DNA from 2 places in the Pseudoalteromonas sp. SWXJ133 genome. Region 2 is predicted to be linked to the other one. Evidence: predicted binding sites of a transcription regulator. Region 2 holds the regulator's gene; the other holds the start of a gene.

The links. The regulator ArgR, encoded in region 2, controls arginine synthesis, uptake and breakdown. The targets are predictions, from matches to a motif close to ANTGAATANNTATTCANT.
Region 1: the regulator ArgR is predicted to act here: its motif matches at 1,917-1,934, upstream of I6F40_RS16185 (OadG family protein).

What each region holds. Positions count from the first base shown of each region.
Region 1 covers NZ_JADYXJ010000025.1:36,611-41,350, forward strand. Annotated here, with positions in the region: gene oadA (sodium-extruding oxaloacetate decarboxylase subunit alpha) at 1-1,617, opposite strand, end outside; gene I6F40_RS16185 (OadG family protein) at 1,629-1,871, opposite strand; gene I6F40_RS16190 (DUF1328 domain-containing protein) at 2,391-2,564, shown strand; gene I6F40_RS16195 (hypothetical protein) at 2,623-2,814, shown strand; gene I6F40_RS16200 (YcxB family protein) at 2,947-3,414, shown strand; gene csrA (carbon storage regulator CsrA) at 3,465-3,656, opposite strand; gene I6F40_RS16210 (aspartate kinase) at 3,748-4,740, opposite strand, start outside.
Region 2 covers NZ_JADYXJ010000002.1:114,387-119,126, reverse strand. Annotated here, with positions in the region: gene I6F40_RS02075 (ABC transporter permease) at 1-461, shown strand, start outside; gene I6F40_RS02070 (ABC transporter ATP-binding protein) at 462-1,511, shown strand; gene I6F40_RS02065 (Dyp-type peroxidase) at 1,560-2,459, shown strand; gene argR (transcriptional regulator ArgR) at 2,476-2,943, opposite strand; gene mdh (malate dehydrogenase) at 3,169-4,101, shown strand; gene ispB (octaprenyl diphosphate synthase) at 4,188-4,740, opposite strand, start outside.

The sequences.
Region 1 (4,740 bases), on a different contig from region 2:
CTTAATCTTAAAAATATTACCGGCTAAAGGTGCGTTAAGTGTTTCACCTGATGCAACTGAAGCAGACTGAGGAATGTGCTCAGAGTCTTTTAATGTTACTTCTTTTAGCTCACCACCTTGCGCCACTACTACGTCGTAAACTTTACCATCTACTTTTACGCTGTATTGCTCAGCTTTAACGCTGTTATTATTTGATCCTGATTTTGGTGCTGCCTTATTGCTCTTATCTTCAACGGTAGGAATAGGCTCAAATGCATCAGGGTTATTACGATTTTTAATAAATTTCAAACCAACCTGCGGAAATAATGCATAAGTTAGTACGTCATCAATTTGCTCATCAGCAAGTGTTAAACCTTGCTCTTGTGCTTCTTTTAATAATTCAGCTTCAAGCGTTGCAAGCTCTGGTGCAATGTTATCTGCAGGGCGACAAGTAATAACCTCTGCTCCATCAAGCACACGCTCTTGTAGCTCTTTATTCATTGGTGCTGGTGTTAAGCCATATTCACCTTTTAATACGCCAGCAGTTTCTTTAGTAATTGTTTTATAACGCTCACCGGTTAGCACGTTAAGTACTGCTTGAGTGCCTACAATTTGCGACGTAGGTGTTACTAAAGGTAAAAAACCAAGATCTTCACGTACCCGTGGGATCTCAAGCAAAACTTCATTAAGCTTATCTGCCGCGCCTTGCTCTTTAAGTTGGTTTTCCATGTTTGTAAGCATGCCACCAGGTACTTGAGCTAGTAAAATACGACCATCAACCCCTTTTAAGCTACCTTCAAATGCCGCATATTTTTTACGTGCATCTCTAAAGTAAGCAGCAATTTCTTCTAGATGATTTAAATCAAGGTCAGTATCGCGCTCAGTTCCTTCAACTATCGATACAATAGTTTCAGTTGCTGTGTGTCCGTAAGTCATACTCATAGATGAAATAGCGGTATCAAGCATATCAATGCCTGCATCAATCGCTTTTTGATAAGTCGCAGTACTTAAACCAGTTGTAGCGTGGCACTGCATAGCAATAGGAACCGACACGGTTTCCTTAAGTGCTTTAATTAGTTTTTCAGCATCGTACGGCTTTAATAAACCCGCCATATCTTTAATACAAATTGAGTGACAGCCTAAATCTTCTAATTGCTTAGCAAGAGTCAGCCACATATCAAGCGTATGAACAGGACTTACCGTGTACGAAATAGTACCTTGAGCATGTGCGCCTACTTTTATAGCCGCTTTAATCGCTGTTTCTAGGTTACGTACATCGTTCATTGCATCGAAAATACGAAATACGTCAACGCCATTTTTATGTGCGCGTTCTACAAACTTTTCAACTACATCATCAGCGTAATGGCGGTAGCCTAATAGGTTTTGACCGCGTAATAGCATTTGCTGTTTAGTATTAGGCATCGCTTTTTTAAGCGCACGAATACGCTCCCAAGGATCTTCGCCTAAATAACGAATACACGAATCAAATGTAGCACCGCCCCACGATTCAATAGACCAATAACCTGCATCATCTAGCTTGCTAGCAATAGGTAGCATATCGTCTAGGCGCATACGTGTTGCGAGCAATGATTGGTGCGCATCGCGTAATACCAATTCTGTTAATTTTAATTTAGCCATGTGTGTGCCCCTTATTTATTATTTGATTTGTACTGAGCAATGGCAGCACTAATAGCAGCGATGTGCTCATTAGGCACACCTTGAGATTTAAAAGACGGTGATTTAGCTGGTGATGCCTCTGGTTCGCTATAGCGCGTCACCAAATTAGACATAAGCGTTACTGCACCAATTAATATCGACAGAAATACAAACACCCCAACCATACCAGTTAGCATTAAGCTACCAGCCGTTGTGAGTAGAGCACCTATATCCATTTTTCTCCCCCTTGAAACCCATATCGAAAATAAAAAATCGATTTAATTAAATATTTATTCACTGGATAATAACAAAACTAGTCGCTTTGTCTACATCTTGTAAATTGGTAAAACCAATTAAACTATAAACAACATAACACTCAACAATTTTACATGCCATAACTCAGCAATCATGCGCCCTACAATACATACAGAAAATAACGACTATAGCTAATAGTTATATGGAAGTTGTTAATTAACTATTCAACTTAATAAAAATAACCACCAAATTTTATAATAAGTACAAAAACACACATCAATTGTTAATTGGTCTTACCAAAAATATTATTTTTAGTGAATATTTACCGGTAACTTGTAACAGTGTGAATAACTTACATAATAAAGCGTAAAAATTACTAACTAACTAATAACTAAAAACACAGTTAAAAACCATAACTAGCTGATATAAAACAAAAATAAACTTTGGCATATAACTGGCATTAGTTATTGTGAGCAAATTTGATAACCAAGGAGAAAACAATGTTACGCTGGACAATTACATTTTTAGTTATTGCTTTAATCGCTGCAGTGTTAGGTTTTGGTGGCATCGCAGGTGCCGCAGCTGGTATAGCAAAAATTATATTTTTTATCTTTTTAGTACTTTTAGTGATTTCATTAGTTTCAGGTGCACTACGTGGTAAATCACCCAGGTAGATAAAGCATTCAACTAACAAACACTAAAATTTAATTAATACTTACAAGGAATTACATTATGAATTCAACAACTGTAAAAGCAGCACTAATCGGTCTATTCGCAAGTTTCTTCATCATGGGTTGTGAAGACAATCATGCAGAAGACGCAGGCGAACGTATTGACGAAGCAGTAACTGACGTGCAAAACAAAGTAGAAGATGCATGTGAAAATGTTAAAGAAGGCGTAAACGCTGAAGAAACTAACTGTTAATTCTTCTTGTAACGCTAAAAAACGGCCTTAGGGCCGTTTTTTTGTGTCTGTAATAAAATCACTGACTATAAAGCTGCTCATTTAGCGGTTAGCTTGTTAAAATAAAAAAAACGATATTTAAAGCAAGGCAATATGGCATTTACAACAACCTACACACTAGATAAACCTTACTTTTACGAGTGCTTTGACGAGTCACTCCCCTACAGTAAGCGCGCCAAACCTAAGTACTTTTTACTTGTACTCCTCGTTGCGCTTGGTTTATTTGGCATTTATGTTTTAAACGATCATTACTTAGGATCGTTTATGATCATGCTAGGTGTACTAGAGTGCGTCGCTTTTTACTATCGCAGACCTTGGTGGGTAACCAGACAAATGCTCAGCAGAGCGTCAGGCTCTGAGGTAACACTTACCTTTGATGAAGAAGGCATTAAGTCGGCTAATCATTACAAAAGTTTTGAGCTAACTTGGCAAAACATAAGCGAAGTAATAGATACTCAGCAAGGTATTATTATTAAAAATAAAAGCGGAATGCAGTACATTTCAAAACAAATACTAACCCCTGAAATACTCGCTTTTATAAACAAAAAAGCCACTCAGTGAGTGGCTTTTAGTCTAGTTGAGCTAATTACTCAACTACGTATACGTGTTGATTAAGCATTGCCCGGATTAGGGTTCGACTTTTCAGCTTGTATGCGCATGTAAATCTCTTCACGATGCACTGATACGTCTTTTGGTGCATTAACACCGATTCGAACTTGATTTCCTTTAACACCTAGAACAGTAACTGTTACTTCGTCACCAATCATTAGGGTTTCACCTACTCTACGAGTTAGTATTAGCATTCTCTTGCTCCCATGTTCCAATAAAAATTATAAGATTCCGCTTAAACATACTAATGAAAATTAGACTGAAAAGTAAGTAAAAACTCTCAATCTATCCATTTTCTGTTAAAAATGCTTTGTGTAATGCACGAACTGCCAACTCTAGGTACTTTTCATCTATTAAAACTGAAATTTTAATCTCAGAAGTCGAGACTAAAACCACATTAATATTTTCCTGCGCTAATGCATCAAAAAATAAACTTGCTACACCAGAATGCGATTTCATACCCATTCCAACAGCAGAAACTTTAGCGACTGTTGGTAATCCGCTTATATTTTGAGCACTGAGTTGAGCTTGATCTTCGCTCAATAATTCAAGTGCTTGCAGATAATCATTCGAGTGCACAGTAAAAGCATAGTCTATTTTTTCAAAGATATGATTAACTTGATTAATCATATCTATTTCGATGCCATTATCAGCAAAAAGTTTCAATATTTTTGAAAGATATTGCGTACCGCTTGGCACACCATCTACTTTAATTAAACATTCGTCACGATTAAACGCAATCCCCGATACCACCTTGCTTGGCATATCGTTCTCCTCAAAACTTATTAATGTGCCTTCATCAGGATTAAAACTAGAAAGCACCCTAAGTGGCACATTGTGTCTACCTGCAGCTTCTACCGAGCGAATATGCAAAACTTTCGCGCCTAAACTTGCCAGCTCCAGCATTTCGGCAAAAGTAACTTGGCTCATTCTGCGCGCGTTAGGTTCAACACGAGGATCTGTAGTATATACGCCATCAACGTCTGTATAGATCTGGCATTCGTCGGCTTTTATAGCCGCTGCTATTTCTACAGCCGATGTATCGGTGCCGCCGCGTCCAAGCGTTGTAATATTGCCCTCAATATCACGTCCCTGAAACCCAGCAATAATAGCAATACGATTATGCTCAAGCTCATGCTTTAAGCGCGTAGCAGCAACGTCTTCAATACGGGCTTTACCAAACATGTTGTCGGTTAGAATATTGACTTGATCGGCTAATAAGCTTACAGCTGAATGACCACGTTTGATAATAGCCATAGCAAGCAGTGATACAGAAAC
Region 2 (4,740 bases):
TGTTAGAGAACACCATCAACACAGCGCTCGAGCCGTATAATTTAGATATTGGCTTGCTGCTTACAGGTAGTATTCTTACTATTATTATTGCTTATATTGTTAGGTTTTACGCCATTGCACACGGAGCAATTGAGTCGAGTTTTTTACGTATTAGCCCATCACTTGATATGGCAAGCCAATCAATGGGTAAAAGCCAAGGGCAAACGCTGCGTTTAGTGCACCTACCTTTACTGCGAAGAGGATTACTTACTGCTGCGTTATTGGTATTTATTGAGTGTATGAAAGAACTGCCAGCTGCGCTATTGCTCAGACCGTTTAATTTTGAAAGCTTAGCTACTCATGTATTTCAGTATGTGAGTGACGAGCAGTTAGAGCTTGCTTCTATATCGGCATTATTTATTGTTATTGTTGGGTTTATTCCTTTGTATTTTATTAATCGTTCTATGGAGCAGCGTAGTTAAATGAGTAGTTTAATTTTACAAGGCGTGAGCTATCACTATAACGGTACAAAGGTTATTCACGATTTAGATTTAACAGTGGGTAAAGATGAAATTGTTTGTCTACTCGGAGCGAGTGGGTGCGGCAAAACGACCACGTTAAAAGCGATTGCAGGTTTAATTGAAGCTAAGCAAGGGTCTATTTTTATAGACGGTAAATTAGTGAGTGATGAGCAATCGTTTGTCTCGCCTGAGCACCGTAACATCGGCATGATGTTTCAAGATTATGCATTGTTTCCGCATTTAACGGTAGCAAATAATATCGCATTCGGGCTTAGTAAAATGAGTAAAGCTCAAAAGCAGCAACGCGTTGATGAAATGCTTAAGCTGGTACATTTAATTGGCTGTGCTGACAGGTTCCCGCATCAGTTATCGGGTGGTCAACAACAACGCGTAGCTATTGCTCGTGCATTAGCTTATAAGCCTAGTTTATTGCTACTTGATGAACCTTTTTCAAATATCGACACACAAGTACGCTTTGAATTAATTGCCGATATACGTCGAATTATTAAGGCAACTCAAGTATCTGCTGTATTTGTTACACACTCAAAAGAAGAGGCGTTTGCCTTTTCAGATACACTTGCCATTATGCATCGCGGTAAAATTGAGCAACAAGGCACGCCTGAGCAGCTTTTTGCAGCGCCATGTTCAAAGGAGGTTGCAGAATTTCTGGGTCAAGGCATATACTTGAACGCAGAAGTGTTAACAGCAACTGAATACAGAACACCATTTGGTTTAGTCGAGTCCTATGTTGAAAATAAGCATAGCGTAAGCGTAGGGCTTATATATGTGCGCCCTCATCAAATAGAATTAGTGGTAGATAACCAGAGTGACAAGTTCAGCAAGCGAGCTACAATCATAAGTCGTCGCTTTATTGGTTCTGCGTATGTTTATTCGGTTGTTATTGATGAACAAGAAATTGAAGTTGCTGCACAATATGGCCAGTCATTTGAAAATGATGAGCAGGTTATAATAAAAATAAAACCTCACACGGTGAATTTTTTCGAATCGTAATTAATTTGTTATTCGCTGTGTTTTTATCTGTAAAATTAAGGAATAACAATGGCGCAAGCGCAATCAGGGATTTGTGCTGAAGCAAACTTACACGGTTTGCACTTATTTTTTAATGTGTTTGATGGTCAAGATGAATCACTTCGCGCAAAGTTAAAACAAGTAAGCGCTATTGAAGAAGAGTTTAGCGATCAATTTTCAGAATCAATGCTCTCTTGTATGGTTGCTATTGGCGCCCAGTATTGGCCGCATATTCTCCCAGAGTTCATTCCTAGTGAATTACAGAGCTTTCCTAATATAAACCACAGCGATCACCAAATGAGCGTACAACCGTGCGATTTATTTGTGCAAATTCGCTCTGACCGTGAAGACGTTAACCATTTATTTGCGCTGCAAATTTTAAAACTATTTGCCCCCGATGTTGAGCTGGTAGAGCAAATTCGTAACTTTCGCTTTTTAGATGGTCGTGATTTTAATGGTTTTATTTATGGTGGCGACACCGCGCATGGAAGAAAAAAACGCGCTACGGCTTTAATTAGTAACCCTGGTAATTTTGAAGATCAGGGGAGTTATATTCATGTACAACGTTATAAGCATGACTTAACTATGTGGCAGCACTTATCATTGAGTGAGCAAGAACAAATAATGGGGCGTACGCGCCTTGATAACACACTAATTACCCCCGCGATCGAAACCAGCCATGCTTCGCGAAGTGAGCTAAAAGACGAAGACGGGCAACCGCTACTATTAAATCAGAGCATGCCTTATGGCGATGTGTATGAGCAGGGAATGTTATCAATTACATGCGCTTGTACGGGCACCGCATTTGAAAAAGTACTTAATAGTCGTTTAGGGGAAGGAGATTGTTACGACCACTGGCTTGATTTTACTCAAGCCGATATGGGTTCTGCTTTTTTTGCACCTTCAGTCGGGTTTTTAAAACAGATTTAGTTTACTAATTTAGTTATTAAACCGTATCAAATAAAATGCGAACACGTTCAAGTGTTACGTCTATTTCAGATATTTTAGCTGGGGCGATAAAAATAGTATCGTCGCCTGCAATTGTGCCTAGTACGCCATCTGCTTTACCTAATGAATCTAATAATCGTGCTATTAATTGTGCTGCACCAGGACTGGTACGAATAATGATCATCATTTCGTTGTGCATAATGTCGATTACTAATTGGCGTAATGGGCTTTTAGCCGTAGGTACACCCATTTCAGCTGGTAAGCAGTAAACCATTTCTTGTTTGGCGTTACGTGTGCGTACAGCACCAAATTTACTTAGCATGCGCGATACTTTACTTTGGCTTATATTGTCAAAGCCTTGATCTTTTAATGCATCAACTATTTCGCCTTGAGAGCCAAAATTTTCTTCTTTTAATAGTGATTTAAATGCTTTTACCAGTGCTTCTTGTTTATCTTGTGGTTGCATAGTCTTTATTCGTTTTTGTTATTTATGCCGCAAATTCTACACAAAAATGAATAATTATGCAGCAGTTGTTTAGTTAACTTGCCAGTTTGATGCGTTAAATCACAAAAGTTTACGACTATGGTCGAAAATATACTTGAAATAGACAGGATAAATTTGTTTTTAGTCGCTAATTTCATTATCTTAAGAGCCACAAATGTTTCCTACCTCAAATTACGGAGAATTCCAATGAAAGTTGCTGTATTAGGTGCTGCAGGCGGTATCGGCCAAGCGTTGTCTTTATTATTAAAAACAGGCTTACCAGCTGGCTCTGAATTATCACTTTATGATGTTGCACCAGTAGTACCAGGTGTTGCGGTTGACCTTTCTCACATCCCAACAGATGTTAAAGTAGCAGGCTTTGGCGCAGACGAATTAAACAAAGCGCTTGAAGGCTCTGACATCGTTCTTATCCCAGCGGGTATGCCACGTAAACCAGGTATGGATCGTGCTGATTTATTTAATGTAAATGCTGGCATCATCAAAACTTTAGCAGAAGGCATTGTTGCTAGCTGTCCTAAAGCGTTAGTAGGTATTATTACTAACCCAGTAAATGGCACAGTTCCAATCGTTGCTGAAGTATTCAAAAAAGCAGGTACTTACGACGCTAAACGCGTATTCGGTATTACTACGCTTGACGTTATTCGTTCAGAAGCATTTGTTGCTGAACTTAAAGGCGTAGACGTAGCAACTGTGAAAGTACCAGTAATTGGTGGTCACTCAGGCACAACTATTCTTCCTCTACTTTCTCAAGTTGAAGGTGTTTCTTTCACTGATGAAGAAGTTGCTGCACTTACTCCACGTATCCAAAATGCGGGTACTGAAGTTGTAAATGCTAAAGCAGGCGGTGGTTCAGCTACGCTATCTATGGGTGCTGCTGCAGCTCGTTTTTGTATGTCTTTAGTTAAAGGCCTACAGGGTGAAGAAGTTGTAGATTACGCTTACGTTGCTGTTGAAAATGGCGATGCAGAGTACTTTGCACATCCAGTACGTTTAGGTAAAAACGGCGTAGAAGAAATTCTTTCTTACGGCGAACTAAGCGCATTTGAAACAAAAGCAAAAAATGACATGCTTGAAACACTGAAAAAAGACATCAAAGAAGGTGTTGATTTCATGGCGTAATAGCCAAAGTAGAATAACAAAAAAGCCTGCATTTGCAGGCTTTTTTATTGCTCAGAATTAATTTCACACTGTGTAACTAGTTAAAACTAGTGGTCGCGGTCAACCGCAATACGAGCAAGGCTTATGAGTGCTTGCTTATAGTCAGACTCAGCTAAAAAGTCTAAACACGCAATAGCTTTGTCAGCTTCAAGCTCTGCTTTTTGCATTGTAAATTCAAGCGCATTAGTTTGCTTTAGTGCCGATAGAATGTCTTCTAAATGCTCCATACCATTACTGTGCTCTATTGCATCACGAATAAGCTGCGTTTGCTGCTCGCTACCATGTTGCATAGCATAAATAAGTGGAAGCGTTGGTTTGCCTTCAGCTAAATCATCACCAATGTTTTTACCCAACTGCTCAGCATCTGCATTGTAATCGAGTACATCATCTACTAGCTGAAACGCAGTACCTAAATGCATACCATATAGGTTTAGTGCATCGAGAGTAGTTTGGTCTTGCTCAGTAATAATGGCAGCAAGGCCTGTCGCTGCTTCAAACAACTTAGCTGTTTTAGAGTAAATAACCTGCATATAACTGGCTTCGGTCGTATCTGGGTCGTTGCAGTTCATTAACTGCAATACTTCACCTTCAGCAATAATG